Pokkaliibacter sp. MBI-7: one gene and its partner. The protein of the gene in region 2 interacts with the protein of the main gene of each other region in a pairwise test. Links are inferred from orthologs where the notes say so. Each region holds a gene or a part of one and is shown on either strand. Other genes may lie near its edges.

What was found.
Region 1: the proteins of grxD (region 2) and QCD60_RS03685 interact in binary tests that used the Escherichia coli proteins (3 or more experiments, as listed by UniProt). The link is inferred for Pokkaliibacter sp. MBI-7 from one-to-one orthologs.

Annotation. Positions count from the first base shown.
Region 1 is NZ_JARVTG010000001.1:817,234-833,032, forward strand. The notes cover bases 12,484-15,324. They hold QCD60_RS03685 (BolA/IbaG family iron-sulfur metabolism protein), read right to left. Parts: upstream 14,105-15,324; coding sequence 13,862-14,104; downstream 12,484-13,861. Other genes in these bases: hisG (ATP phosphoribosyltransferase), read right to left, coding at 12,484-12,544; murA (UDP-N-acetylglucosamine 1-carboxyvinyltransferase), read right to left, coding at 12,586-13,848; QCD60_RS03690 (STAS domain-containing protein), read right to left, coding at 14,220-14,513; QCD60_RS03695 (ABC transporter substrate-binding protein), read right to left, coding at 14,517-15,137; mlaD (outer membrane lipid asymmetry maintenance protein MlaD), read right to left, coding at 15,268-15,324. In the rest of the region: QCD60_RS03605 (ClpXP protease specificity-enhancing factor), read right to left, coding at 1-412; QCD60_RS03610 (glutathione S-transferase N-terminal domain-containing protein), read right to left, coding at 481-1,110; QCD60_RS03615 (cytochrome c1), read right to left, coding at 1,196-1,984; QCD60_RS03620 (cytochrome bc complex cytochrome b subunit), read right to left, coding at 1,981-3,240; petA (ubiquinol-cytochrome c reductase iron-sulfur subunit), read right to left, coding at 3,240-3,836; QCD60_RS03630 (hypothetical protein), read left to right, coding at 4,036-4,287; rpsI (30S ribosomal protein S9), read right to left, coding at 4,284-4,676; rplM (50S ribosomal protein L13), read right to left, coding at 4,689-5,117; cell division protein ZapE, read right to left, coding at 5,244-6,350; QCD60_RS03650 (DUF1043 family protein), read left to right, coding at 6,512-6,982; QCD60_RS03655 (Nif3-like dinuclear metal center hexameric protein), read right to left, coding at 7,038-7,808; QCD60_RS03660 (trypsin-like peptidase domain-containing protein), read left to right, coding at 7,888-9,033; QCD60_RS03665 (IS4 family transposase), read right to left, coding at 9,085-10,416; hisD (histidinol dehydrogenase), read right to left, coding at 10,551-11,873; more of hisG, read right to left, coding at 11,888-12,483; more of mlaD, read right to left, coding at 15,325-15,726; lipid asymmetry maintenance ABC transporter permease subunit MlaE, read right to left, coding at 15,728-15,799. UniProt on the Escherichia coli protein: Involved in cell resistance against acid stress.
Region 2 is NZ_JARVTG010000001.1:669,165-684,920, forward strand. What follows is about bases 8,360-11,157. They hold grxD (Grx4 family monothiol glutaredoxin), read right to left. Parts: upstream 10,019-11,157; coding sequence 9,701-10,018; downstream 8,360-9,700. Other genes in these bases: QCD60_RS03035 (IS4 family transposase), read right to left, coding at 8,360-8,824; QCD60_RS03040 (peroxiredoxin C), read right to left, coding at 8,954-9,556; argF (ornithine carbamoyltransferase), read left to right, coding at 10,610-11,157. Also shown: QCD60_RS02995 (YdbH domain-containing protein), read left to right, coding at 1-1,287; QCD60_RS03000 (YnbE family lipoprotein), read left to right, coding at 1,374-1,568; QCD60_RS03005 (YdbL family protein), read left to right, coding at 1,578-1,913; QCD60_RS03010 (MFS transporter), read left to right, coding at 2,329-3,531; QCD60_RS03015 (IS4 family transposase), read right to left, coding at 3,580-4,911; gloA (lactoylglutathione lyase), read right to left, coding at 5,045-5,452; QCD60_RS03025 (OmpA family protein), read right to left, coding at 5,625-6,503; rnt (ribonuclease T), read left to right, coding at 6,812-7,420; more of QCD60_RS03035, read right to left, coding at 7,493-8,359; more of argF, read left to right, coding at 11,158-11,512; QCD60_RS03055 (LysR family transcriptional regulator), read left to right, coding at 11,725-12,651; QCD60_RS03060 (hypothetical protein), read right to left, coding at 12,709-13,083; QCD60_RS03065 (response regulator), read right to left, coding at 13,194-13,925; QCD60_RS03070 (3-deoxy-7-phosphoheptulonate synthase class II), read left to right, coding at 14,191-15,540; QCD60_RS03075 (hypothetical protein), read right to left, coding at 15,621-15,756. UniProt on the Escherichia coli protein: Monothiol glutaredoxin involved in the biogenesis of iron-sulfur clusters.

The DNA of each region.
Region 1 (15,799 bases), 150 kb from region 2 along the record:
CATCCTCTACTAGCTCATCCCCCTTGCTAGAAGCGCCATCAACAACCTCCAGTGAAGAAGCAGTTGCCTCCTCCAGCAAACGCTGCTCCAACATATCTGCTCCGGGCTCCATACCAAACCCCATACCCTGCCCATTTTCTCTGGCATACACCGCCAAAACAGAGGCAATAGGGGCAATTACCTGCATTGGCACTCCCCCGAATCGCGCATTAAATGTCAGTTCAGCATTCCCCATCTGCAGATACTGCACTGCTGATGGAGAAATATTGAGGATAATCTGCCCATCTTGAACGTGCTGAACTGGCACCTGAACCCCTGGACACTCAGCATCAACAACGACGTATGGAGTCCAACCGTTCTCAAGTATCCAGTCATACAAGGCACGAGCCAGAAATGCGCGGCTAGGTATCATAAGTAACTCTTTTCACAAACAGATAAAAAGGCATTCAGCCCAACGCAGCATGTCACCAGTATCAGGCATCAAGCACGAATTTCTTTTTCCGCCTCAGACAAGCTGGCGCGGAAAGATTCACGCTCAAACAACCGCCCCATGTATTTCAGGAGGTGTTTGGCAGGCTTTTCAGGCAGCTCGATACCCAACGCAGGAAGTCTCCATAGAATGGGCGCCGTACAGCAATCGACCAGAGTGAACTCATCACTCATGAAGTAAGGACGTTCAGAGAAAATCGGTGCTATAGAGACCAGGCTATCAGTGAGAATCTGACGTGACTGCTCAGCTTCATCGCTATTCTTGTTTGCCAGAATCAGATCAACATGCTTGCACCAGTCGCGCTGGATACGATGCATCAACTGACGGCTTTCAGCACGCGCTACCGGGTAAACAGGCAACAGCGGAGGATGCGGAAAACGCTCATCAAGATACTCCATCATGATGTTAGGCTCGAACAGCACCAACTCACGATCAAGCAACGTCGGCAATGAGCTATAAGGGTTAAGAGTGGTCACATCCTCAGGCAAATGCTCAGGATCGGTATCCAGCACATCAACAGTCACTCCTTTTTCGGCCAGTACGATACGTACGCGATGACTGTAATGATCTTCACCGTTGGAGAAGAACGTCATTGAAGAACGCTTCGCCACAACACCCATGTTGGTAACCTCTTCTGAATAAAGATTTTTGCACAAACGCCAACGCGGCCCTTAAAGGCCGCGCGTAAGCTCGCTTAACAACGCACTAGTGCACGTCTCGCCAGTACTCACGTTTCAGCGCGTAGGCGAACACAAATAGAATGGCCAAGAATATTAGCACATAGGTGCCAATTCGCATGCTGTCCAATTTTGATGGTTCACCCATATAGGCGAGGAAGTTTACCAGATCATAGACCGCTTGATCATATTCCTTTTCTGTCAACTTACCCGTTCCCGGCTTGATACCAATAACGTCACATTGCGTTTCAAGAAAAGCCTTACCCGTAAGAGGATCTACCTTGGTACGCCCATCCTCGTCGACAACAGGTACAGGCTTACAGGTTTTTTCGGGAACACCCTGTAATTCAATTAACGCATGAGGCATCCCGACATTGGGAAAGACGGTGTTATTGACTCCAAAAGGACGAGAGCTATCGGCATAAAAACTGCGCAGATAGGTATAAATCCAATCCGCTCCACGCAACCTCGCCTCTAACGTCAAATCTGGTGGAGGACTACCAAACCAAGTCTTTGCATCAACAGTACGCATAGCCACCGTCATCTGCTCACCAATCTTGCGCCCAGGCAAAACGAGGTATTTTGCAGCCATCTCTGCGGGCACACCGAGATCATCAGCCGTGCGCTCATAACGCTGATAGTTTGCCGAGTGACAACCCAGGCAATAATTTTTAAACAGTGCCCATCCACGCTGCATAGAAGCCGTATCATGCAGATCGGTCTCATGTTTATCCAAATGCACGCTATGCCCTTCAGCCGCCCATCCCACAACTGGCATTAACGCTGCAAAAACTATGGCCAGTATTTTATTCATCATCCAGTCACTCGCTCAGGCACAGGCTTGGTTGACTCCATGCGGGTATAGAAAGGCATCAGCAGGAAGTAAGCGAAGTACAAAACTGTTGCCAGCTGCGCCGCGACCGTTCGAGGACCAGTGGAAGGCGTCGCTCCCAGACACCCCAACAAGACAAAAGACAACACAAAAATAACGAGCGCTACTTTGCTCATCCAGCCTTTGTAGCGGATGGACTTGACTGGTGAGCGATCAAGCCAGGGCAGCACAAACAGGATGGCAATGGCCGCCCCCATGACAACCACTCCCCAGAACTTGGCATCCACACCAAACAGCGGATAGGTGACAGCTCGCAACATGGCATAGAAGGGAGTGAAGTACCAAACCGGCGCAATATGCTCTGGCGTTTTCAATCCATTGGCAGGTTCGAAGTTCGGCTTCTCCAGGAAGTACCCTCCCATCTCGGGGAAGAAAAACACCACTGTGCAGAAGACAAACAGGAATACCACAACACCCACAATATCTTTGACGGTGTAATAAGGGTGAAAAGGAATACCATCCAGCGGGATACCATGCTCATCCTTGAAAGCCTTGATTTCGATCCCGTCCGGGTTATTCGAGCCCACCTCATGAAGAGCAAGAATGTGCAGGACGACCAGCGCCAACAAGACAATGGGCAGAGCTATTACATGCAATGCGAAAAAGCGATTTAGTGTGATACCTGATATCAGATAGTCACCACGAATCCACTGAGCAAGATCCTCTCCTACTACTGGAATCGCACCGAAAAGAGAGACAATAACCTGCGCGCCCCAGTAGGACATTTGCCCCCAGGGCAGCAAATACCCCATGAAGGCTTCCGCCATAAGCGCCAGATAGATGGCCATACCGAATATCCACACCAGCTCTCGTGGTTTGCGGTACGAGCCATACATCATGCCGCGGAACATATGCAGATAGACCACAATAAAGAATGCTGAAGCGCCGGTAGAGTGCAGGTAGCGGATGATCCACCCCATATCGACATCGCGCATGATGTATTCGACAGAGGCAAAAGCCCCCTCCGCACTGGGGTTATAGCTCATGGTCAACCATATTCCGGTGAGAATCTGGTTGACCAGAACCAACAACGCCAGTGAACCGAAGAAGTACCAGAAGTTGAAGTTTTTTGGCGCATAGTATTTCGATAAATGATCTTCCCACATTTGAGTTGCGGGAAAACGCTCATCGATCCAACCCAATAAGCCACCTGTAGCCTTGCTGCGGTTTGGATTACCCATCAGGTTTTCTCCTTATCCACACCAATCACAATGGTGTTGTCATCTGTGTAGTTATGAGGGGGCACCAACAAATTCAGTGGTGCAGGCATACCCTTATAAACCCGTCCAGACAAATCATAGCGAGAGCCATGACATGGGCAGAAATACCCACCTAACCACTCTGGCCCCAGATCTGCCGGTGCAACCTCAGGTCGGTAAGTTGGTGAGCACCCGAGATGAGTACAAATGCCCACCATCACCATAATCTCGGGCTTGATTGAACGGTATGCCTGGTGGGGAATGTAGTCCGGCTGCTGTGGCTTTTCTGACATCGGATCCGCCAGCTGACTATCCAGCTTCGACAGACTGTCCAGCATCTCCTTACTGCGCCGGACAATCCATACAGGCTTGCCACGCCACTCTGCGATCATTTGCTGCCCCATTTCCAGCTTGGAAATGTCCGCCTTCACTGGTGCCCCTGCTGCTTTTGCCTTGGCACTTGGGCTCCATGATGCAACAAAAGGCACCGCTGCTCCGACAGCGCCTACAGCCCCGACTACCGAGGTCGTCGCCACCAGGAAACGCCGACGCCCTTTATTCACGCCGTCATTGCTCATTACAGGTGTTCTCCCATATTTGCACGAGCAAACCTGCCTCCCATCCAAGCAGATATCCAATACGCCAGTGCACGGCTCTAATTCACGGAATTGCCGCCGACGGTAATGAAGTTCACGTATCGGCTACAGGCCATCAACCTTATAGCCAGTACTGCTAATATTTTCCAACTTACAAAATCAACACATCGGGAAAAGGGAAATGCAGCTTACGACTGTGCACAATCCCTTTTTCCAGCCATTTTTGTGGACAGTAACCACAACAAGCCCCCTAAGTATGGCAAAAGGTTTCCGTGCTCGCCCTGCTCAGGATCAAAAAAAGCAGTGCATTCAATATCAAAGCCAAACCATTTCAAACGACGCAGCACTTAGCGAAGCCCTTGCAGCACCCCAAAAAGAAAAACCCCAGGCAGCTTTCGCCACCTGGGGTTTTTCTGTACCAAAAGCGAATTAACGCTTGGAGTACTGAGGACGCTTACGCGCTTTACGCAGACCCACTTTCTTACGCTCAACTTCACGAGCGTCACGGGTAACGTAACCTGCTTTACGCAGAGGTGAGCGCAGATCTTCGCTGTACTGGATCAGAGCACGGGTGATACCGTGACGGATCGCACCAGCCTGACCAGAGTTACCACCACCAGCAACGGTGATGATCACGTCGAATTTCTCAGTAGCTTCAGCCAATTCCAGAGGCTGACGGACTACCATGCGAGCGGTTTCGCGGCCGAAATACTCTTCCAGGCTGCGTTTGTTGATAACGATCTTGCCAGAGCCTGCCTTCAGGTAAACACGGGCAGTAGAGGTCTTGCGGCGACCGGTACCGTAGTATTGAGTCACTGACATGTCTACTTCCCCTTAGATATTCAGTTCTTTAGGCTGCTGGGCAGTGTGCGGATGCTCAGCACCAGCATACACTTTCAGCTTGGAGTGCATAGCGCGACCCAAAGGACCTTTGGGCAGCATGCCACGCACAGCCAGCTCGATAACACGCTCAGGAGCATGATCGATCAGCTGGTTGAAGCTCATGGACTTCAGGCCACCTGGATAACCAGTGTGGCGGTGGTACATTTTATCAGTACCTTTGGCGCCAGTAACGGCAACCTTCTCAGCGTTAACAACAACGATGTAGTCACCGGTATCAACGTGAGGAGTGTATTCAGTCTTGTGCTTACCGCGCAGACGGCGAGCAATCTCAGTGGCCAGACGACCCAGGGTTTTACCTTCGGCGTTAACCACATACCAGTCATGCTTTACAGCATGAGGCTTGGCGCTCAGGGTTTTCATTAATCTCGTCCTAACAACGATGCACTTGGGAGTGCTACCTATTTTTATTCGTTAGCCGATCACACTAGCTAACACAATGCTGCTTAAAATGCAGGCCGCGCATTATAACGGCTCATTTTGCAAATGTTAAGAGCGATGTTCTCTTGCCAGATACTCTTTTGACTGCATTTCCAACAGTCGACTGGTAGTACGCTCAAACTCAAAGTTCAGCCGCCCGCCAGCATATAGATCAATGAGAGGGACCGAAGCAGAAATAATCAGCTTGACACCACTGTCATAAAACTCATCAACCAGGTTAATGAATCGACGCGCCTGATCATCTTTATTACCACCCAGCTGCGGCACATCTGACAGCAATACCGCATGATACATCTTGGCCAGCTCTATATAGTCGTTCTGACTACGAGGCCCATCACACAGCTCAGCAAAATCAAACCATGCCACATCCTGACAAAGGAAACGTGCCTTTATAATCCGGTTGTTCACCAGCAAATCAGAGTTCTCTTCCATTGACCCCAGATCAGGTACCAGAGACTCAAAACTTTTGCGCAGACTAAGTTCCGCTTCCCCCCCCAGCGGACTGTAATAAAGCACTGCCTGTTCCAGCGCCCTCAGACGATAGTCCACACCGTTGTCCACATTCACCACGTGAGTGTACTTGTTAAGCAGTGCAATGGCTGGCAGGAAACGTGCCCGCTGCAAACCATCCTTGTACAGGCCATCAGGAACAATGTTGGATGTTGCTACCAGCGACACGCCATTGGCAAACAGCTGCTCCAACAGCCCACCCAGAATCATCGCATCAGTAATGTCCGAAACGAAAAACTCGTCAAAGCACAGCACTCTCGCCTGTTCGCTGTATTTCTTGCCAATCGCAACCAATGGGTTCACGGTACCAGCCAACGCTTTCAGATCCTCATGTACCTGCTGCATAAAGCGGTGGAAGTGAGTGCGCTTCTTCTCTTTAAAAGGTAAGCACTCAAAGAAAGTATCCATGAGATAGGTTTTACCGCGCCCTACGCCACCCCAGAAGTACAGACCAGTCACCGGCTCTGTCGTTTTATTTCCCAACCGATTTGTCAACCGCTGGAACAAGCCAGGCTTGGGCAGATGTTGCTGAGCAATCAGATCGTCGAACAAACGCTGCAAATGTCTGACGGCCATTTCCTGGGCAGGATCATGGATAAAATCAGGACGTTTGAGGTCTTGCTGGTAGCGCTCCAGAGGGGTCATGGCGGTAGTCGTTCATGTAGGTAAAATCAAGAAGGCGATACTTTAGCCATCCCCCCCTTGTTAAGCAATGGCAGGTCAGGGAATACAGCTTGCGCTTGGTGCAACAGCAAGCTTCCCCTATGATAGCGAGAGTAATACAAGGATCTAGTCAGGAGTAATCAGTGGAACAGTTCGCACAAATCATTCTGATCGCCGCCATTGCCTTCATCGTCGGCCTGATTGTCGGACGCCTGATGCCAAGGCAACCACCGCAAAAAAGAGAGATTGAAAGCTTTACCAGCAGCACTGCGACGCAGCAGGAGCTGATCACTTATCGTGCCGACGTACAGAATCATCTCGACTCTACCGTCACACTCTTCAATCAGCTACTGACGAATGTCGAAGCCATGCACTCGCAATTAAACAGCGTCAACAGCAAGCTAGGTGATGGCTCTACAGCACTGCGCCCACTGGCAACCGTCACTCAGACAGTGACAGACAATACTACCAGTGAAACCGAGCCCTCCCCGATTCAACAACCACGGGACTATGTACCCAAATCCTCACCTAATGATGTCGGCACGCTGACTGAAGGTTTCGGACTAAGAGCGAAAGAAGCAGCACAAGAATCCACCTCTCCTCGCATAGATTGACTCTCACCAGTCCGTCAAGCCCAGTTGCCATACCAGTAAGGGTGGCAACTGGTGCTCAGACAGGATTAGGCAGATCAATGAACTGATGCACAATACCAAGCTGCTCTGCCAAGCAATCTCCCAGTGCCTGAACACCGTATCGTTCTGTAGCGTGATGCCCTGCCGCTATGTAGTAAAGCCCAAGCTCATTGGCCAGATGCACCGTCTGCTCTGATATCTCACCGCTTACAAAAACCTCAGCACCGATCGCCGCAGCTTGCTCCAGCATGCTTTGTGCTGCTCCGGTACACCAGGCAATCCTTGATACTACCGGTTTCCCCTGCCCCACCAATAACGGTGTACGACCGGTTAGATCTGCAAGCTGAGAGAGCACATCATTGATTGGCAACGCTTGTGATAAACGCCCCTGCAAACCAATAGAACGAGGATTGCCGGGCTCAAGCCCATCCTCCACTATCCAGCCAAGGCGCTTTGCCAGCTGCACATTGTTCCCCAACTTAGCATGGGCATCCAAAGGCAAATGATAGGCAAGCAAGCTTACATCCGCCTGCAGTAACGCCTGCAATCGGCGTTTTTTCACCCCTACCACTTCAGCAGCCTCGCCACGCCAAAAATAGCCATGATGCACTAACAATGCATCAGCACCAGCCGCTATCGCCTGCTCAACAAATGCCAGGCTGGCAGTGACCCCACTGACCAATTTACGCACCTGAGAGCGTCCCTCGACCTGCAATCCATTGGGACAATAATCCTTAAACGCTCCACTGTTCATCTGCTGCTCAGCAGTCATCACTACTTGGGCTAGAGAGATCGACTGATTTACCATGCTTGTCATGTTTGAGGGTCCTTGAATCACTCAGTTGTAGGCTCTATTTTAGCGGCTCTTGCACGAAGGAGGTTTCTGCATGAAGAAAAACTGGATGCATGTCTGCCGGTCATTCATCTGGCCATCACTTACCGGCGTTGCGATTGGCGTTGCGCTGTTGGGCTGGAATCAACATACGCCCTTTGTTGAAGAGGCTCATGCCGCACCTGGCAGCCTTATTGTGCCGCCAACTGGCCCAGCCAGCTATGCAGACGCTGTCGAGCATGCCGCTCCAGCGGTAGTCAACATCTACACAAGAACCTATCAGCGTGCTCCTGCCAATCCCATGCTGAATGACCCGGTATTTCGCCGCTTCTTCAACATGCCAGACTCACCGAATCGGGACCGCATTCAGTCCAGCCTGGGGTCAGGCGTCATTATTGATGGAAAGGGTTACGTGGTAACCAACCACCACGTCATTCGTGGTGCAGACGAAATTAAAGTGGCTTTACGTGATGGCCGGGAGGCTGACGCCAAGGTTATTGGCAGCGATCAGGATGCTGACCTCGCTCTGCTTAAAATTGATCTGCCAAACTTACCAGTGATTGAAACAACAGACGACAGCAAGGCACGTATTGGCGATGTAGTGCTCGCCATTGGTAACCCCTTCGGCGTCGGGCAAACAGTGACAATGGGTATTATCAGTGCTATTGGTCGAAGCCAGCTTGGACTCAGCGCCTTTGAGCGCTTTATTCAAACCGATGCCGCCATCAACCCGGGCAACTCCGGTGGAGCACTGGTAGACGTCCGAGGCCGCCTGATTGGTATCAATACTGCTATATTCTCCAAGTCTGGCGGCTATCAGGGTATAGGCTTCGCCATCCCCGCCAACATGGTCAACATGGTGGTCAAAGACCTCATCAAATACGGTGAAGTCATCCGCGGCTGGCTGGGAGTAGAGACTCAGGAGCTAAAAACGGAAGGTGCCAACAACATTCCAGCGGATGCATTACTGATCACCGGGCTATATCGCAATGGCCCAGCCCATGTCGCAGGCTTGCGCCCAGGAGACATAATCACTCGCATCAACGGCAAGCCGGTAATGGGCAATAACTACTCAATGTTTGAAGTCTCCCAAATGAAGCCAGGAAGCAGTATACAGCTGGATATTCTACGTGATCAGCGCACTCTTTCCGTGAATGTGAGCGTGGGAAAACGCCCGAATACTCTGGCGGAGGATCAATAGCTCAGAGGAGAACCCCAAAGACGGAAAAGGCGGGAATATCCCTAATGCCAGTCAGTTAAGCTGACTGGCATTTTTATTTCTGGTCGGATACTTGGACGGCTTGGGCTTGACCACCCGCGGGTAACTGCGCTCCTCACGTCGATGAGGCAGGACGTAGTGCATGGCCGAAGCCTGTAGTTCAGCCAGGTAGCGAGGGATGTTGCCTGGATGATTCAAAGAGACCCCGTTCAAGAAGCCCAGGATCGCCCAGGTGCAGGCGGTGAAACTCATTTCGCAGGGGGAGATGCCAGGGCAGTGGCGACTCATTTCCAGCATTTGATAACGCAGCAGATTGTACCCCAGCAGTACGCCCCACAGCTCTTGTTCAATCATCTCCGGCGTTTTACTGCGCAGTGTGTAGTGACCCGCGAGCATGCCTTGCTTCATTTCTCGATAGCCCAATTCGATTTCCCAACGCTGGCTGTACAGATCCACGATGTCATCTGGCGGAAAGCGCAGAGGATCGATCATCGAAGTCAGTACTTGCCGGACTTTGCCCTTGATGGTCTTGCTTAATAACCTGGCCTGTAGCGTGTCGGGCAGCTCGGGCCATTGCTTACGCGCCTGCGGCGAGGTCTTCAGCGAGACGATGGCATCCTGGCGCCCCAGCTTGTATAGCACCTCATATTGAGCATCCTTGCGCAGCGGCAGTAGCCAATGGCGCTGAGTGCCTGTTTGTTGCCAGCGATGAAGAAGCCCCAGCGAATAGAAGCCACGGTCGAACAAGGTCAGCGAGTGATCGGGTGTGCTGTCGATCAGTTGTTCGGCCAGCTTCATCTCGTTGCTGTGATAACCGGCAAAAGCACTGCTCACCAGCATGTGACTGGTCAGTTCCATCTGGCAGACCATGCGCACTTGGGGATAGCCGGTATCGCCATGCTGATTACTGGCGCTGCCATAGTGCTTGCGGTTGTCGTCCGTATCCGCTGTGCGCCAGACCACGCCATCGACACTGAGCAGGCGCAAACCCGCCCAGGTGGGGTGATTGGCGCTGGCATGCCAGCGTTGTTGCGTCAGGGAAAAGACTTCTCGCACCGCCGCACTGCCCAGGCGCTGCCGACCTTGCACGATGGCACTGGGTGCCACCAGTGGCCTCTGCCCAGGCAGCATGATGTCCATACGACTCGCAGCATCCCAGGCCGACATCCGGCGAAACAACGCCATGGCGATCACGCACCAGATCATGGACTCAAGAGGGAGGCGTCGCTTACGTATGGTCGCCACTCCCGCCGTTTCCAGTGCGGTGCTGACCAGGTCTGGATCAAGCAGCGCCCCCAGTTCATCAAGGGCGTGAGTAGTAGAAGCGGCTTCGTGAGTCAGTGCCAAGGCGCGGGACAGTCGCATAAAAAATCCGATGCTCAAAACAAGCATCGGATTTTCGTTTCAGGGCGCAAAAGGTCAAGCTGTTGGGCTTAACTGACTGGCATTAGGAATATCCCGCCTTTTCTGATCGTACCCGGCCTTACCAGTACCTAGCCTTAATCAGACTTGATGCGATATTCAGCAGAACGCGCATGAGCCGTAAGATATTCACCGCGAGCTAAAACAGATGCCACCTTACCTACCTCACTCGCGCCATCCTCTGTGAACATGATCAGTGAAGAACGCTTCTGAAAATCATATACGCCCAGCGGAGAGGAGAACCGTGCGGTCCCGGAGGTGGGCAGCACATGATTAGGTCCTGCACAGTAGTCGCCAAGTGCTTCAGCAGTATAACGGCCCATAAAAATAGCACCCGCATGGCGAATTTTTTCCAGCCAGAGCTGGGGTTCGGCTACCGACAGCTCCAGGTGCTCAGGTGCAATATGATTAGCAATATCACACGCCTGATCCAGATCAGCCACCGCGATAAAAGCAGCGCGATCACGCAATGAAACACCGATGATGTCTTTACGTTCCATAGTAGGCAGTAGCTTATCAATACTGTCCTGTACCTTCTGTAGAAACGCCAGATCAGGAGAGATTAGGATCGGCTGAGCCTGCTCATCATGTTCAGCCTGTGAGAACAAATCCATGGCAATCCAGTCAGGATCAGTCTGACCATCGCAAATCACCAGAATTTCAGAAGGGCCGGCGATCATGTCAATACCCACAGTACCGAACACAGCCCGCTTGGCGGTAGCCACATAGATATTTCCGGGGCCAACAATTTTATCAACCTTAGGTATTGTCTGGGTGCCGTAAGCCAGTGCTGCAACCGCCTGCGAGCCACCGATGGTGAATACACGATCAACACCAGCAAGGCCTGCTGCAGCCAACACCAGTTCGTTCACTTCGCCACCTGGTGTGGGTACTACCATGATGATTTCGCCCACCCCTGCAACTTTGGCAGGTAGGGCATTCATCAACACAGATGACGGGTAAGCAGCTTTACCACCGGGCACATAAATGCCCACACGATCCATCGGTGTCACCTTCTGTCCGAGTACGGTGCCATCTTCCTCTTCGTACTGCCAGGAGGACTGCTGTTGGCGCTGGTGATAGCGCTGAACACGATCTGCCGCCACCTGCAGCGCATCGCGTTGAGTGGCAGGCAAATTGCCCAGAGCCTGCAGTAACCTGGCGCGCGGAACCTCCAGATCTGACACTCGGTCTTTCGACAAACGATCGAACTGCGCGGTGTAAGCAAGCACTGCAGCATCACCTCGCTCTTTGACATCTGCCAGTATCCCATCAACACGCTGCTGTACCAGCGGATCGGATACAGACTCCCATGCCAGCAACGCATCCAGTTGCCTTGCAAAGTCAGCATCTGCAGCGTTGAGCATACGAACCACAGAGCTCACCTTTTGAACCTCCATTTCAATACTCATTATCAACCCTCCTGAACAGGGCGCTTGGCTACCACCGCCGCCTGTAGCCGCTCTAGAATAGGTTCAATCAGGCGATACTTCATTTTCATCGAGGCTTTGCCGACTACCATCCTGCTGCTGATATCTGCTATCAGCTCCTCGGGTTGCAAGCCGTTGGCACGAAGCGTATTGCCGGTATCAACGATATCAACTATCTTGTCCGCCAATCCCATCAGGGGTGCCAGTTCCATGGCACCATACAGTTTGATGACATCCGCCTGGATGCCTTGCTCTGCATAGTAGGCCTTTGCGATATTCACGAACTTGGTAGCCACCTTAAGACGGCGACCAGTGACCGGTACTGCCCCTTTAACTCCAGCCGTCATCAGGCGGCACCTGGCAATCTCCAGATCCACGGGCTCATACATTTCCTGAGCTCCGTGTTCCATCAGCACATCCTTGCCCGCAATACCCATGTCTGCCGCACCATATTCAACGTAGGTAGGTACATCGGTGGCACGAATAACGATCAACTTCAAATGCTCATGGTTGGTGTCGAATATCAGCTTGCGGCTGCTTCGAATATCTTCCAGAGGATGGATATCCGCGGCTGCCAGCAGGGGAAGGGTATCGTCCAGAATACGTCCTTTCGACAAAGCCAGAGTCAAGGTTTGTTTCATCGTTACATCCACGTCAGTACCGTTGTACGCCAAAAGGTTGATCAGTTGGCCAGGCGGCGAATTTTAGCGCCCAAACGCTGCAATTTTTCTTCAATGCATTCATAACCACGATCAATGTGGTAAATGCGATCAATTACGGTGTCACCTGATGCGACCAGACCGGCAATCACCAGGCTGGCAGAGGCGCGAAGGTCAGTAGCCATAACCGGTGCAGCTTTAAGCTGTGGAACACCTTCGATCACAGCGGTATTGCCATCGATATGCATCTTGGCCCCCATCCGCATCAACTCGTTCATATGCATGAAGCGGTTTTCGAAAATAGTTTCACGAATGATGCCTGTGCCTTCCGCAATGGTATTCAGCGTGGCGAATTGTGCCTGCATGTCTGTAGGAAAAGCAGGATAAGGGGCAGTGGTCAGACTGACAGCCTTGGGACGCTTACCCTGCATATCCAGGCTGATCCAATCATCACCAAACTCAATTTTGGCACCGGCTTCCGTTAGCTTATGCAGCACGGCTTCCAGGATGTCAGCACGAGTATCTTTCAACAGCACCTTCCCGCCTGTTGCCGCGGCCGCAACCAGATAGGTACCGGTTTCGATGCGGTCAGGCAGTACCCGGTAGGAACATCCATGTAGTTTTTCAACACCGTAAACATGGATGGTGTCCGTGCCATGACCACGGATATCGGCGCCCATAGCAATAAGACACTCAGCCAGATCGACCACTTCAGGTTCGCGTGCAGCGTTCTCAAGAACGGTCTCGCCCTCTGCCAGCACGGCTGCCATCAGCAGGTTTTCAGTACCTGTAACGGTCACCGTATCAAAGAATATATGAGCACCACGCAGACGCCCCTCGACACTGGCGCGAATATAGCCATCCTCCAGTACGATTTTGGCTCCCATAGCCTCAAGGCCACGCAAGTGCAAATCCACCGGACGGCTACCAATGGCACAACCACCAGGCAAGGATACTTCTGCACGACCAAATCGCGCCACCAGTGGCCCCAATACCAGAATGGATGCACGCATGGTTTTTACCAGCTCGTAAGGAGCGGTGACATTATCAATCTGGGTCGCATCCACCTCGACGGTCATCTTCTCGTCCATGGTCACTTCGACTCCCATGCGGCGAATCAGACCCACCATGGTAGTAACATCATGCAAGTGAGGAAGATTGGATATTTTAACGACGCCGTCGGCCAGCAAGGTGGCAGCGAGAATGGGAAGTGCGGCGTTCTTGGCGCCAGAAATGCGAATATCTCCCTGTAGCGGCGCGCCGCCAGAGATCAACAATTTATCCATAGAGCACTCCTGATCAGGCGTTGACATTCTGCCACTGGGCGGGGGTATAGGCTTTGATGGTCAGAGCATGAATGCTGCCATCTGCAATTTTGTCCGCTAAACAGGAATACACCAGTTGTTGCTTCTTGACAGGTGTCATGCCATTGAATGCTTCACTGACCACAACCACCTGAAAGCTGCAACCTTCGCCCTCGGGGAAGACTTCAGCATTTGCGATACCCGCTTGAATACGAGCTTTTACTTCTTCTACCTGCATGACAACCTCAAATTAAACGATCTGCCCCGGTACGCCAAAGACAAGACAACCGCCACAGGTCTGGACCTGTGGCGGTTTTATTCCATACCAACTAATGGATACGCCAAGAGCAGCACTACTGCACCACTGGTATGACGTCATCCAAATCGGTCAACTCCAATATAGACTGCAAAGCTGGACTAACTCCGCGCAACGCAACTGTCCCGTTCATCGCTCTGGCCTTTCGCAAGGCACCAAGCAACACAGGAACGATAACCATGGAGCGAGAATGGCAACGGGAGACGTCAACAATCGTCTGGCCGCCTGCCTTCTCTACTAACTCAACGACTCTGTTACGCAACGTCTTTGCATCAGCCACAGCGAGCTCGCCATTCAAGAAGATGACGTTTTCGTCCAGAGAGGCTTCCATGAGTTACTCCTTGACCGCTACAGTCCAGGTATTGATAACCTTATCCATATCCTGCTCACGGTTCATGGCTTCGGCAAACTGATTACGGAAGTTGAGCCCTACGTTGATGCCATCAAGCGTCACGTTATATACCAGCCACTGGCTTCCTTTCTTGTGCATGCTGTACTCAATACGATAGGTTTTGCCGTCAGTGGTAGCAAAATCAAAACGCACGCTGGCTTTGCCATCACGATCCCCACCCTGGCTTGGCACTACCTGGTATTTATCCAGTGTAATAACCTGCAACGCCTTGGTGAAAGTGCGAATAACCGTGGTCTTAAACTGATCAGCAAAGGCGGCTTTCTGTGCATCACTTGCCTGACGGTAATAATGCGCCATGACGCCCTTGGACAAGCTGTCGAAGTCAACTACCGGCGACACTGTTGCATCGACTTCACCATACAGAGTTTCAAAATTCTCCTGCTGACGCATAGCCGGATCTTTCATCAGCTGCAGCATGGCATCAGTGGTTTTGACCACTACATCTTTAGCATCATCCCAATCTGACGCCCGTGCCGTGCCAGCTACCGCCACAGCCGCCAGCACAACAAACGCCATAGCGGCTTTCCATACCTGTTTAACCATGTTACTCACTTACCCTCACGTGCAATTACCTGCCAACTCACAGTAAACAGACATTCAATCTGCAATTCCTCGAAAGCACCTCACTGCCTGTCAGCGAGATCAGATCAAGGAGCCTCTGCGTCAGAGCTGACTATTTTTTGGTCTGACTGGAAAGAAACTTGCCAATCAGGTCTTCCAGCACCAGTGCTGACTGGGTGTACTCAATGGTATCCCCGTCCTTCAGCATGGTGTCATCGGCTCCTACCTGTATGCCGATATATTTCTCTCCCAACAAGCCCGAGGTGAGGATCATTGCAGAACTGTCCGTACTCAGATAGTTGACGCTCTGATTGATCTGCATTTCCACCCTGGCGCGAAAATCCTTGGGATCCAGCTGAATACTGGTCACCCGACCAATAGCAACCCCGGCAATAGTGACCTTCGAGCGCGAGGTAAGGCCGCCGATGTTATCAAAGCGGGCATAGACTTTGTAAGTTGGCTCGGACGCTGAAAACGTCAAACCACTAACTTTGACAGCCAACACCAGCAACGCAGCGATCCCCGCCAACATCAGTACACCAACACTTAACTCCAGCGTTCGCACTTTCATCCTAAAAATCTCCAAACATCAGTGCAGTTAGCACAAAGTCCAGCCCTAGCACTGCCAGGGAAGAATACACAAC
Region 2 (15,756 bases):
CAACTGGATAACCTGCAACTGGCCCCCAGTCAGTTGAACTGGCCGGCTCCGATCAGCTTTAACTGGAACAGTCTGAGCCACGACATCACTCTGGTACCTGCCAGTCTGCAGTGGCGCAGTCAGGGGCTGCAACTGCCTGCAGCTCAGTTAAAAGCGTCCGCCTTTGACTGGACTCTCCAACTGGAGCGGTTCTTGCTGCAACCAGAACACCCGGTCGCGTTTAACGTTTCCCTGCCACAACAGACACTGCCGCTGACGATCAGGCAGCAACCAGTATCAGCCATGGTCTCAGCTCAGGCCCTGCAGGTCGCCAACCACGGCAACTACAACGTCACGGTGAACGCCTTGCAGTCATCGCTGTCACTGGCAGGCGATATCAGCGACACCGCCCATACCGGCACTGCCCAGCTTAATCTGGCACTGGCTCCTCTGCGTCCGTATCTTAACCAGCCCGAACTCCGCCAGCTGTCTGGCCAGTTGAGCTGGAGCGGACAGTACAATCTTACTGGCGGCCTGACCTTTAACGGCCGTGGCGAGCTGGATAGCGACGGAGAGTGGGATGGTTACCCGGCCTGGAGCGACTTCAAGGTTAACTACCGGCTACAAGGATCACCCGATACAGGCACCCTGTCGCTGACCAGCTCCTTGCCTCGCTATGAACTGTTAGGCATCAAGAACTTCCGTGGACAGGCCGACATTCGATATAACCAGAACCGTTATCAGGTTGCTCTCAATCAGCTTGGCAGCGATATTCTTGACGGCAATATTCGCGTCAATCCCACCAGCTTCAGCTACCCGGGCCCTGTTGACGGACGGCTACTGCTGAGTGATATGTCGCTGGCGGCAATCATGGCCACCCACCCTTCCTCGCCGCTGCAGGGGCAAGGGCGCATCAGTGGCACGCTCCCCTTCCACTATGATCAGCAGGGTCTGCGTATTGAACAGGGTTATCTGTCTGCCACTGGCTCTGGCGGTAAGCTCAGCTATACCGGCAATCTGGGTCTGGAGGCTATGAGCCAGACCTATCCACAGCTGGCCTCCGTTTCCGCTCTGCTGGGAGACTTTCACTTCAACTCTCTCGATGCCAATGTCGATTATGCGGCCGATGGCAAATTGCTGCTGCAGACTCACCTAGAGGGCAGTAACCCTGCTTTTGAGCAAGGGCGGGCAGTTAACTTCAATATCAGTGTGGAGGAAAACCTGCTGCAGCTCTTGCGCTCCCTACAGGTTACCGGCAAGCTCAATACCGTTCTGGGAGAACGAATTCAGCAACAGCTGTCACGCTGAGTCGATCCACTGATTGGTGCAAGCATCTCGTCACGATGTCGGACATGGCGGCATGCTTCCTTAACGGCACAATAAAGTGAGAAAACATGAAAACAATGCCAACACTCACGGCCCTGTTGGGTGCCCTGATCGTTGTCGCAGGCTGCACCCCCAGCGTCAAGGTTGAAGCCCCTGACAAACCCATCACTATCAACTTAAACGTCAAGATTGAGCATGAAGTGCTAGTCAAACTGGACCGTCAGATTGACACCCTGCTCGACAAGAATAGTGATCTGTTCTGAGGTAGCCCTATGATCAGTAATAGCAAACGTTTCTGGCTTATCCCTTTTCTCAGCCTGTTTCTTTCACTCCCGGCCTTTGCCATCAGTCTTGATGCCGCTAAAAGTCAGGGGCTGGTAGGTGAAGGTAATCGCGGCTATCTGGTAGCCATCGTCAAAGGCAACGGTGATGTCGATGCACTGGTAAATGACATCAACAGTAAACGCAAAGCAGTGTATCTCGACAACGCCAAGAAAGCAGGCGTGAGCCTGGACGTTATGGAAGTCCGTATCGGCCAGCGCCTGAACGAGAAGGCCGCTCCGGGTGAATATATCCAGAACAGCAGTGGCCAGTGGCAGAAGAAGTAACACCTGTGGTGATGCTCCGCCGACGGGCATCACCTTTTCAACCGCTTCAGATACAAATTTTCATTAAAAATAACCGCACAGAAGTGCTTCCATACTTACCTTGCAGCAGTCCCTCGACTAAAATACAGCCAGCCTAAAACGTCTGTTCCAACTCCCTAAGATACGGAATATTTGCACTTCTGCATGACGATCAGGCCTGCGCCTCCGTTCATACCTATAACAATCCCCCTGAACACTCCTCCACAACCAAATAGCTCGACGTTCTGATGACGTCCGGCTGCTCATGATGTGGTTGAGTCCAGCTCGCGCAGCAGATGTGTGCTACCACGGATATCCACCGTAGGTTGCGCTTGATTGATGTTAACTGCCGTCTTTGCAGACGCAGTAATCTGTGAACTTCAGGAGCATATTGGTCATGAACCCTTTAGTGGTGACCATCATTATCTATACCGGTTACTTTTTACTTGGTTGTGTAGCTCTGGCATGGGGCGTGGTACTGCCTGAGCTGGCAACCGAGCTGCACATGAGTGATGTGATATCCGGTAGTTTCTTCACCATCTTTTCCTTCGGCATGGTGGCCGGCGCCTTCCTTGGAGGAAAGTACATCCAGCGCTTCCCCTTTATGCGCCTGTTTGCCGTGCTAGCCTGGATGGTCTGTGGCTTCCTGATGATTCTGTCATGGGTTAGCAGCTGGCAACTGCTGCTGATCCTGAGTTTTATTATCGGCACCCTGAACTCGATCATGTTCACCATTGGCCACACGTTGACAGCCAGCCTGCACGCCAGGCGTCGCTCAACCATGATGGGGCTGGGAGACTTTGCTTACAGTCTCGGCACGATGGCAGTTCCCTTTCTAGTAACAGGTCTGTACCTGCTGGATCTGGACTGGCGCTGGCCGATTCGTGTCTTAGGTGTTGGTCTTGCACTGATGGGTATCTGGGCCTGGTTTAATCACTCCAGCGAGCTGGATAGCTACGGCGGCTCCTCCAGCAAACAGCATGGCAAGACACTGAGCTACGGCCCGGTCTTGTCGCAGCCGGTCTTTCTGCTGATGGCACTGGCGATGTTCAGTTATGGCGCGGTGGAATGGGGAAATGGCAACTGGTTCGTAAGCTATGCCCAGAACGGTGTCGGCATGGATGGTGAGGCTGCACGCTACAGCTTTGCGTTCTTTACGGGTGGCATGGTCCTGAGCCGGCTGGGCTTTATCTTTCTGCTGCGTATCGTCAACCTGTACGTGCTGATGATTGGCATGGCCATTCTGGCCGGGGTAGGTGGAGCGATGCTGAAACTGGCTGACTCAACCGAGTTGATGCAGTATGGCAACTTCATGCTGGGCCTTGGTTTAGGCGGGCTCTTTCCCCTTATTCTGTCCAACGCCATGGGACTGGATCAGGACAGCGGGCCCATTTTATCTGGGATTGCGGTTATCTCCGTGTCAATCGGTGCGCAGGCTTTCTCCTTCATTACGGGTTTCCTGGCAGAACACCTCGGGTTGAAGCAAGCCTACTGGATGATTCCCATAGGTTCAGTCTGGCTGACACTCATGGTACTGGGCTTTTCCTATCACCTGCGCCTGCGCAGCCAGCAATTGCAGAGTACACCCGCTGCAGCTTAATGCAGTGATGCCTAAAATGAAAAAAGCGAGGCCAATGCCTAATGCCAGTCAGTTAAGCTGACTGGCATTTTTATTTCTGGTCGGATACTTGGACGGCTTGGGCTTGACCACCCGCGGGTAACTGCGCTCCTCACGTCGATGAGGCAGGACGTAGTGCATGGCCGAAGCCTGTAGTTCAGCCAGGTAGCGAGGGATGTTGCCTGGATGATTCAAAGAGACCCCGTTCAAGAAGCCCAGGATCGCCCAGGTGCAGGCGGTGAAACTCATTTCGCAGGGGGAGATGCCAGGGCAGTGGCGACTCATTTCCAGCATTTGATAACGCAGCAGATTGTACCCCAGCAGTACGCCCCACAGCTCTTGTTCAATCATCTCCGGCGTTTTACTGCGCAGTGTGTAGTGACCCGCGAGCATGCCTTGCTTCATTTCTCGATAGCCCAATTCGATTTCCCAACGCTGGCTGTACAGATCCACGATGTCATCTGGCGGAAAGCGCAGAGGATCGATCATCGAAGTCAGTACTTGCCGGACTTTGCCCTTGATGGTCTTGCTTAATAACCTGGCCTGTAGCGTGTCGGGCAGCTCGGGCCATTGCTTACGCGCCTGCGGCGAGGTCTTCAGCGAGACGATGGCATCCTGGCGCCCCAGCTTGTATAGCACCTCATATTGAGCATCCTTGCGCAGCGGCAGTAGCCAATGGCGCTGAGTGCCTGTTTGTTGCCAGCGATGAAGAAGCCCCAGCGAATAGAAGCCACGGTCGAACAAGGTCAGCGAGTGATCGGGTGTGCTGTCGATCAGTTGTTCGGCCAGCTTCATCTCGTTGCTGTGATAACCGGCAAAAGCACTGCTCACCAGCATGTGACTGGTCAGTTCCATCTGGCAGACCATGCGCACTTGGGGATAGCCGGTATCGCCATGCTGATTACTGGCGCTGCCATAGTGCTTGCGGTTGTCGTCCGTATCCGCTGTGCGCCAGACCACGCCATCGACACTGAGCAGGCGCAAACCCGCCCAGGTGGGGTGATTGGCGCTGGCATGCCAGCGTTGTTGCGTCAGGGAAAAGACTTCTCGCACCGCCGCACTGCCCAGGCGCTGCCGACCTTGCACGATGGCACTGGGTGCCACCAGTGGCCTCTGCCCAGGCAGCATGATGTCCATACGACTCGCAGCATCCCAGGCCGACATCCGGCGAAACAACGCCATGGCGATCACGCACCAGATCATGGACTCAAGAGGGAGGCGTCGCTTACGTATGGTCGCCACTCCCGCCGTTTCCAGTGCGGTGCTGACCAGGTCTGGATCAAGCAGCGCCCCCAGTTCATCAAGGGCGTGAGTAGTAGAAGCGGCTTCGTGAGTCAGTGCCAAGGCGCGGGACAGTCGCATAAAAAATCCGATGCTCAAAACAAGCATCGGATTTTCGTTTCAGGGCGCAAAAGGTCAAGCTGTTGGGCTTAACTGACTGGCATTAGGCCAATGCCTCGCTTTCTGAATCTGATATGCAGTTAACTACTACAGACTACCCTTCCAGACCTTTCCCCGCGCCTTTCTTCTCAATCAGCTCAATCTTGTAGCCATCAGGATCTTCAACAAAGGCAATCACTGTTGAACCACCTTTAACCGGACCAGGCTCTCGTGTCACTTTACCGCCCTGGGCTTTGATCGCATCGCACATGGTATAGATGTTATCTGCCTCAATGGCGATATGACCATAAGCAGTGCCCAGATCATAGCTATCTACACCCCAGTTGTAGGTCAACTCAATAACGGCCGTTTCAGTCTCTTCACCATAGCCCATGAAGGCCAGAGTATATTTGTACTCGGCATTTTCGGATTGACGCAGCAGGCGCATACCCAGCACGCTGGAATAAAAATCGATTGAACGCTGCAGGTCACCCACTCGCAGCATGGTATGCAGAATACGCATTCAACTTTCCTCATTGAGCCTTAGTACAGCCGTACCTTTGCAGGCCGCTACTTTCACGAAGACTGTAAGGTAAGGATCAGAGTAGGGTTTTCCAAGTCCAAAGCAGGTGCTTGCTCCAAACACGACCCACACCACTTCACCCAAGTAGAGAAAGACTCGCCCGCTACTCGCGCTATTGCTGGCTGGCGTCAGTAGGATTTTCTTCAGGGAAGTCACCGTTGTCTTCAGCCTCCTTGTCCAGTCGGATAGTGACACGACGGTTGCGGGCACGATGCTCAGCAGTCTTGTTATCTACTACCGGATAACGCTCACCGTGGAAGCGGGTAACGATCATATTGTTCGGGACACCCTTTTTCTCCAGAAAATCGGTCACAGCCTGTGCCCGACGCTTGGACAAATCGCGGTTCTGCAGACGACGTCCCTGACTATCCGTGTGACCATCGATGTAGATAGAAACAACGGACTTATCCACTTTGACATAACGGGAAATCAGCTCCAGTCTTTCTTTCGCCTCATCAGACAGATCCGTGCCAGCTGAGTTGAACAGCACTGCGGTTCTGGCAATCTGTCGGAAGTTGACGGGAAGAAGGCCAGCAACACAGGTCTGATAATCGTCATAAGCTTTCTGAAAATTGACTGACGATACCTGCACTTTCAGGCTGCTCGGGCTACCTAACCATTTGGGAGAGTTAAAGGTAGGAAATTTGCCCTGATAAAGGGCCGCCAGCATGACCTCTGCATCTTTCGAGGCCACCATCACCCGGTCTTCTCCCAGATCGAGATTGACTCTGGCAATAGGCAAGTTGGCATCACCGGGACGCCAGGAGGGAGACTCCGCCAAAAGCTCAGCATTGCCACGCAACATGTCGCGCTGCCGCGCCTCCAGATAAAACAGTACGGGCTCGCCTGCCTCGTGCTCAAATATTGCCTTGCCGAAGGCAGGAATATCCTGGCTGAGCTTGCAGGTGAATGGCGATGCTTCAATATTCCATTTGGTATTTTCCATACCTGCAGCAAAGGTAACAGCATAGGTGCTGGGCACCCATGTCATCAGCAGTCCACACATCAGAATGCGGCAATATTGCATCACTTGCTGTTACTCACCATTCAGGGGTTATGGAACAATGCCTGCGCAGCTGGAACGACTGACGAAGCATGTGTTTTACAACTACCCCCATTTATCGGCGTCAATTCGAATCTCTTGAGATCGACAACGCCACTCTCTGTTCAACACCATCTGGCCAGTTTAATGCAGCGCCTTGCTGGCAATTTGTTTGCGCTCAATGGAGTTGTTAGAATGCCTGCGCGCGCGATGGATTAATTGACAAAGGTAATATTGTGTCCACACCTGATGCATTGATGGCCAACCGCTTTCGCGGTTATCTTCCGGTCGTAATCGACGTTGAAACCGCAGGTTTCAATCACCAGACAGATGCTCTGCTGGAAGTAGCTGCAGTGGTCATAGGTATGGATGAACAAGGCTGGCTCTACCCGATGGAAGCCATCGACTGTCATGTCAGCCCCTTTGAAGGTGCAAACCTGGAAAACAGCGCACTGGAATTTACGGGCATCGATCCCTGGAGTGAGGAGCGCAAGGCCATCGCTGTTAGCGAGCTTGAAGCACTGGACACCATTTTCAGACCCGTGCGTAAGTCTATCAAAGCCTATGGGTGTAAACGCGCCATATTAGTGGGCCATAACGCCTCATTTGACCTGAACTTCCTGAATGCAGCAGTAGCTCGCTGTGACCACAAGCGTAATCCATTCCATCCCTTTTCCAGCTTCGATACTGCTACCCTCGCAGGTTTGGCTTATGGTCAGACCGTACTGGCAAAAGCCTGTGAAGCTGCATCTATCGAGTTTGATGGCCGCTCAGCCCACTCAGCGCGATACGATGCTGAAAAAACGGCCCATCTGTTCTGCGGAATCGTCAATCAGTGGCGCACTTTGGGCGGTTGGAACCTGTAACACCCATCTCGCTGGCACACACTACATTCGCTCTTCTCTATAAAACAAAACCCGGCTCAAGGCTAATGCCAGTCAGTTAAGCTGACTGGCATTTTTATTTCTGGTCGGATACTTGGACGGCTTGGGCTTGACCACCCGCGGGTAACTGCGCTCCTCACGTCGATGAGGCAGGACGTAGTGCATGGCCGAAGCCTGTAGTTCAGCCAGGTAGCGAGGGATGTTGCCTGGATGATTCAAAGAGACCCCGTTCAAGAAGCCCAGGATCGCCCAGGTGCAGGCGGTGAAACTCATTTCGCAGGGGGAGATGCCAGGGCAGTGGCGACTCATTTCCAGCATTTGATAACGCAGCAGATTGTACCCCAGCAGTACGCCCCACAGCTCTTGTTCAATCATCTCCGGCGTTTTACTGCGCAGTGTGTAGTGACCCGCGAGCATGCCTTGCTTCATTTCTCGATAGCCCAATTCGATTTCCCAACGCTGGCTGTACAGATCCACGATGTCATCTGGCGGAAAGCGCAGAGGATCGATCATCGAAGTCAGTACTTGCCGGACTTTGCCCTTGATGGTCTTGCTTAATAACCTGGCCTGTAGCGTGTCGGGCAGCTCGGGCCATTGCTTACGCGCCTGCGGCGAGGTCTTCAGCGAGACGATGGCATCCTGGCGCCCCAGCTTGTATAGCACCTCATATTGAGCATCCTTGCGCAGCGGCAGTAGCCAATGGCGCTGAGTGCCTGTTTGTTGCCAGCGATGAAGAAGCCCCAGCGAATAGAAGCCACGGTCGAACAAGGTCAGTGAGTGGTCGGGTGTACTGTCGATCAGTTGTTCGGCCAGTTTCATCTCGTTGCTGTGGTAACCGGCAAAAGCGCTACTCACCAGCATGTGGCTGGTCAGTTCCATCTGGCAGACCATACGAACTTGGGGATAGCCGGTATCGCCATGCTGATTACTGGCGCTGCCATAGTGCTTGCGGTTGTCGTCCGTATCCGCTGTGCGCCAGACCACGCCATCGACACTGAGCAGGCGCAAACCCGCCCAGGTGGGGTGATTGGCGCTGGCATGCCAGCGTTGTTGAGTCAGGGAAAAGACTTCTCGCACCGCAGCACTGCCCAAGCGTTGCCGACCTTGCACGATGGCACTGGGTGCTACCAATGGCCTCTGTCCAGGCAGCATGATGCCCATACGGCTAGCGGCATCCCAGGCTGACATCCGGCGAAACAACGCCATGGCGATCACGCACCAGATCATGGCTTCAAGGGGGAGACGTCGCTTACGTAAGGTCGCCACTCCCGCCGTTTCCAGTGCGGTGCTGACCAGGTCTGGATCAAGCAGCGCCCCCAGTTCATCAAGGGCGTGAGTAGTAGAAGCGGCTTCGTGAGTCAGTGCCAAGGCGCGGGACAGTCGCATAAAAAATCCGATGCTCAAAACAAGCATCGGATTTTCGTTTCAGGGCGCAAAAGGTCAAGCTGTTGGGCTTAACTGACTGGCATTAGGCTCAAGGCCGGGTTTTGTTTTAATGCAAACCAGACAGAGCCATTACAGCTTGTCTGCATTACCTGCCAGATAGCTGGCGACGCCATCGGGGCTAGCCTGCATGCCGGCATCACCTTTCTTCCAGTTAGCAGGGCATACTTCGCCGTGCTCTTCGTGGAATTGCAGCGCATCAACAAGACGCAGCAGCTCTTCCATGTTACGACCCAGCGGCAGGTCATTGACGATTTGTGAACGAACAACACCGTTCTGATCGATCAGGAAAGCACCACGGTACGCAACGCCTTCATCAGCTTCAACGTCGTAAGCGCGGCAAATCTCATGCTTGGTATCAGCAACCAGGGTGTATTTGACTGGACCGATACCACCATCGTTTACAGCAGTGTTACGCCAGGCATTGTGCGTGAACTGAGAATCGATCGATACACCAATGACTTCCACGTTACGCTGTTGGAAAGCCTCTACACGATGGTCAAGAGCAATCAGCTCTGAAGGGCATACAAAGGTAAAGTCCAGGGGATAGAAGAACACCAGACCATATTTGCCTTTGATGGCTTCTTTCAAGTTGAAGCTGTCAACGATCTGACCATCACCAAGTACAGCAGCAGCAGTAAAATCAGGGGCTTGCTTACCAACGAGTACGCTCATGGGTCAATATTCTCCGTGTTTTAATGACAAAACATCCCAGCGATGGGACGTTTCCAAAGTATCAACGCTTCGCGCTGCAATTGTATTACGGCACAGCCGAGCAACCTCAAAGCTGAGATCGCTCCGTCATTGCATCAATCCGGATCAGGCTTTAACCGCTGCATCCAACAACGGTTGTAGTTCACCACTTTGAGCCATTTCAGTGACAATGTCACAGCCGCCAACCAGTTCACCGTTCACCCACAGCTGAGGGAAGGTTGGCCAGTTTGCAAATTTGGGCAGCTCTGAACGGATATCGGGATGCTCAAGGATATTGACGTAGGCAAACTTGTGCCCACAGGCCATGACCGCTTCAACAGTACGAGAAGAGAAGCCACACTGCGGGAACTGGGGAGTGCCCTTCATGTAAAGCAGGATTGAATTTTCACTGATTTGCTTTTTGATTGATTCAACAATATCCATGGTCACAGACTCGGTAGGCTGGTTTGGACCGCAGTATAACAAGACCAAACTTGGCAGTCAGTCATCGCATACCGCTCTCGCTGTGCAAGATATCAGGGCAAAGCGGCCGCTTTACAAGAGTAACAGAGAAGAATTCCCAGTAGCGATGTATCACACCGCAAGCACCGTATGCAGCCCAAGAAGCGCGCTGTTGGCTTGCAATATACAGCCTCATCCAAGAGCTCAACTCACCGACATATAACCAGCCGACTGGCAGTCAGTTTCATTCACTTAGCTTTGATATACATGCAGTTTCGAATATTTAGGGGTATTGATTAATCCCTCACGGCATGAGAATAATACTGCTCGGCTTCTGTATCTGCCTTTTACCTCTGGAAAATGAAGCCGTTCAAAAAAGCAGTAGACGCACTACTGAATTACATTCGCCTGATTTCAAGATCACTGCTGGCTACCTGCGCACCAAACCAACGGGCTATCAGATTTCCAGCAAACAGCGAATCAACCAAACCTGGGCATGAAGAGACTGTCCCCAAACGGGCATGACGGTTGGGATTTTTATTTCTGACAGCACTCGGACTGTGAAGAGAGACCATGAATACTCGGCATTTTTTAACCCTTACAGACTTTAACTCAGCGGAACTGCGCCAATTGATTGCGCGTGCCTTGGAACTGAAAGCCATGCACCGACGCCGAGAAGTCTACGAGCCGTTGAAAAATCGAGTGTTAGGGATGATTTTCGAAAAATCCTCCACCCGGACTCGAGTGTCTTTTGAGGCTGGCATGATTCAATTTGGTGGCGGTGCCATTTTCCTTTCGCCACGAGATACTCAGTTAGGTCGCGGCGAGCCCATTGAAGACACCGCACGCGTTCTGTCTGGCATGGTGGATGCGGTCATGATCCGCACCTTTGATCACGCCATGGTAGAACGCTTTGCAGCGTATTCGAGCGTGCCTGTTATCAATGGCCTGACAGACGATTACCATCCCTGTCAGCTCTTGGCAGACATGCAGACCTACTTTGAGTTGCGTGGCGATATCAAAGATAAAGTCGCGGTGTGGATTGGGGATGGCAATAATATGTGCAACTCCTATATCAATGCTGCCAACCTGTTCGACTTTAAACTGCATATTGCCTGCCCGCAGGGATACGCACCTGACGCCGCCATGCTTGAAAAAGCGGGTGACCGAGTGAAACTTTTCACCTCTGCTGAAGAGGCAGTAAAAGGCGCCCATCTCATTACGACTGATGTCTGGGCTTCCATGGGTCAGGAAGAAGAAGCCAAGCAGCGCAAACTGGATTTTGCCGCCTATCAGGTTACACCTGCATTGATGGATATTGCCAACCCTGACGCCATCTTTTTGCATTGCCTGCCGGCCCACCGTGGAGAGGAGATCAGCGAGGACATGTTGGACGATCCTCGCTCAGCCGTGTTTATTCAGGCAGAAAATCGACTGCATGCACAAAAGGCTCTGCTGGAGTTTCTGCTCACCTGATCCCACCTAACATGGCGATGTTCCTTATTGCCACTTGCTGAAGCAGTTACCCTTACCAGTCCCGGTAACCGCTTCAGCTACACTTCCATTCATAATGTTCTGCAAAGAAGCACGACAAGTTAGGCCTGTAACGGGCATTTCTGCTGCTTTGGCTTTGACAGATCTATAAATCTCATTCATAACTGCCTTAGGTTAGCTTTAGATTGTCAGGCATGATTGAACTGCGTCACTTACGTACCCTGGTTGCCTTAAGAGAAACCGGAAGTTTGGTTGAGGCAGCAGAACGTGTACATCTCACCCAGTCGGCTCTGTCACATCAGATCAAAGATCTGGAGGACAGACTCAACTGCTCTTTGTTTATTCGCAAGACCAAACCACTGATCTTCACCAGCGCCGGACAGCGTCTGCTGGTACTAGCTGACGACATTTTACCTATGGCCAGAAACGCAGAGCGTGATATCGCCCGTCTGGCAGGGGGTGAAACCGGCCGTCTGCATATTGCTATAGAATGCCATAGCTGCTTTCAGTGGCTGATGCCGACGATCAATCAGTATCGTGATAATTGGCCTGAAGTAGAAATGGACCTGATGAGTGGCTTCAGCTTTACCCCGCTGCAGGCACTGGTTAGAGGCGAGCTGGATATGGTGATTACCTCCGATCCAGTCGTGACCCCCACACTGGCCTATATCCCCCTGTTTAGCTACGAGATGCTGCTGGCCATAGGAAAACGTCACTCACTGGCTCGCAAGAGTCATATCGAGCCAACAGATTTAGAGAGCGAAACGCTGATCTGTTACCCGATTGAGCGTGATCGGCTGGATGTCTTCACTCGCTTTCTTGACCCAGCAGATGTCGAGCCCGACGCCATTCGTAATGCCGAACTCACACTAATGATGATTCAATTGGTCGCCAGTGGCCGTGGCGTCTGCGCCTTGCCGAACTGGGCTCTTACTGAGTACCTGGAAAGAGATTATGTGGTTGCACGTCCGCTAGGAAACAAAGGGGTGTGGTCAACACTCTACGCAGCAGTGAGAGAAGAGCAGAAAGAGGCAGAATATATTCAGGACTTCATCCGCTCTGCACAGGACCTGTCCTTCAAGACTTTGCATGGGATTCGCCCGCCAGATAGCAGCAAGTAACCTCCTCTACTACCAGGCAGAGATAAATCTTTGCTTGTACTGCCAGCCAAGCACAGCTTAGCGAAGATAGTACTGGATCTGACTGGTTGATGTCGGCAGGTAGTAGAGCCTTATACCCGAGTGAGGGAACAGCCAGTAATAACTCCCCTCCCCTTGCAAGCCGGGCTCATAGCTCTGTGACTTCCCGTAACGCTGCTCAACGATGGCCAGCAACTCCTCCTTACTCAGGGAGCCTGGATTAAAGTTGAATATGACCTCCTGTACACGCTCATCTGCGTCAAAGATTACCCGACAATTAGCGGCCTTAGGGTAGATAGATGTAATCAGGTAAACATCAGAGCTACTGCGCCGGAACAGACGCTCTCCACCCGAGCCAACAATAGCTCGATAGAATTCATCACGATCCGTTGAGCCCAGATACAAACCAAACACCCTCGCCTCCCTGGCAGAGGATGTCACAAACGAGGTATCAGCAAAAACGGGGGGAAGCCCCAATGCTGCCCACAGGAGTGTGGGCATGAGGAGAGATATACGAAGTTTGATCACGCTTCTTTTACAAACAGATAACCACGGCTACGTACAGTTTTAATACGACGGGGATGGATAGGGTCATCGCCAATCTTGGGACGAATACGGGAAATGCGCACATCAATTGAGCGATCTTGCCCATCGTAGGCAATACCACGCAGTGCAGTGAAGATTTCCTCTCTGGTCAGCACTCTTCCGGCATTGCTTGCCAGCAACCACAGCAGGTCAAACTCAGCACTCGTCAGATCAATGCTTTCCTCGTTAAGCCAGGCTTCACGCTTGCCGTTGTCCAGCACCAGATTACCAAACTCGTAATAGTTCTGCTCCGATGCGGGAACCACTGGCACCGGGGTCTGCGCTTCTTTACTACCTTGAGCCCGACGCAGCAGCGCGCGAATACGAGCCAGGAGAACACGTGGGCGCACGGGCTTGGTAACATAATCGTCAGCTCCCATCTCCAGACCCAGCACCTGATCAAGATCATCGTTGCGTGATGTCAGCATCAAGATGGGGCCGGAATATCCCGGTCTCACCTGCCGGCAAACACTGAGACCATCTTCACCGGGTAACATCAGATCAAGTACCACCAGATCAGGGGCAGCGCGCTTGATCAGTTCTATTGCCTGAGCACCATTGGATTCGACGGTCACCGTGAGGCCATTGTTCTCTAAATATTCCTTAGTCAACGCCGCCAGGCGCTCGTCATCCTCGACGATCAGGATATGACTGGTATCTTGTGTTTCCATTTCTTATCCGTGATGCTGGAAAGTGTATGCTCACCGTTATAGTGAGTACGGATTGATGTAAGCGCAGTGAACAAAAAGTGAATATAGCGCACTACAGCTTATAAATGTTTGGGGAATTATACTCAATAGTTACGCTTTCACAAAAAGCTACGTTCAGTTAAAAGAGCGTTGATTTATCTGACCTCGAACCTTGCGTATCTACAGTAACTCTGGAACTATGTTCGGCTCCCCAGACGTATGTAAAGACACGACAGGATACCCCGCAATGAAGCCGTGGACGCCCTCCAGCTGGCGTAGTCATCCGATTCGCCAAATCCCCCAGTACCCCAATGCCGATGCGTTACATCAGGCTGAGCAGCAACTGGCAGCACTTCCCCCACTGGTATTTGCCGGTGAAGCGCGCGAGCTGCGCCGCCAGTTTCAGCTCGTTACTGAAGGCAAAGCCTTTCTGCTGCAAGGCGGAGACTGTGCCGAGAGCTTCGCTGAGTTCAGCGCAAACAATATCCGTGACACCTTCAAAGTCATGCTACAGATGGCGGTGGTACTCACTTTCGCCGGAAGCTGCCCAGTCGTAAAAGTAGCTCGCATGGCTGGCCAGTTTGCCAAACCACGTTCTGCAGATACTGAAACCATCAATGGTATTGAGCTGCCCAGCTATCGTGGCGACATTATCAACAACATTGACTTCACGACAGAGTCTCGCACCCCTGACCCTGAGCGTATGGTCAAAGCTTACAATCAGGCGGCAGCGACGCTGAACCTGCTACGCGCCTTTGCCCAGGGCGGCATGGCAGACCTGCACAAGGTTCATCAGTGGAACCTCGACTTCGTTGAGAAAAGTCCCCTTGGCGAACGCTATCAGAGCCTGGCTACCCGTATCGATGAAGCGCTTACCTTTATGGAGGCCTGTGGCATTCATGCCAGCAATACGCCTCAGCTGAAGGAAACAGCTCTGTATACTTCACATGAAGCACTGCTGCTGCCTTACGAGGAGGCCCTCACCCGTCAGGATAGCCTGACAGGTCAGTGGTATGACTGCTCGGCCCACATGCTGTGGATTGGTGACCGCACCCGTCAGCCAGAGGGTGCTCATGTTGAGTTTCTGCGTGGAGTGCATAACCCGATTGGCATCAAAGCAGGTCCGACCACCGATCCGGATGAGCTACTGCATCTGATCGACATCCTTAACCCTGACAACGACCCCGGCCGCCTGAATATTATTGTGCGCATGGGTGCTGGCAAGGTTGAGGAGCACATGCCAGCACTGATTCGCGCCATTCAGCGCGAAGGGCGTAAGGTTCTGTGGTCCAGCGACCCCATGCATGGCAACACCATTAAAGCCAGCAGTGGCTACAAGACCCGCTCAGTAGCCCAGGTACTGTCAGAAGTGAAATCCTTCTTCCAGATTCACAAGGCAGAAGGCTCTTATGCTGGCGGCGTGCACTTCGAGATGACCGGTAAGAACGTGACGGAATGCATCGGCGGAGCCTACCAGATCACCGAAGAACAGCTGGGCGATCGCTATCACACCTACTGTGATCCGCGCCTGAACGCTGATCAGGTCCTGGAGCTTGCATTCCTGATTGCAGACACACTGAAAGAAGCTCGTCGCTAGTCAGTGTAGCTGTACAAGAAAAAACGCCGCTGATCTCATCAATCAGCGGCGTTTTTATGTATATCGCCAAGCCGTTCGGGCTAATGTAATGCCATTACCGTTGGCCTCTCATCAAATCTTTGTCGCAACTCGGCAGACCAGGCATCCCACTCCGACTCACGATCCGCTTTCAGCAGCATGGGTTCATCACTCTGCTGCCAGTACAGGGCAATATAA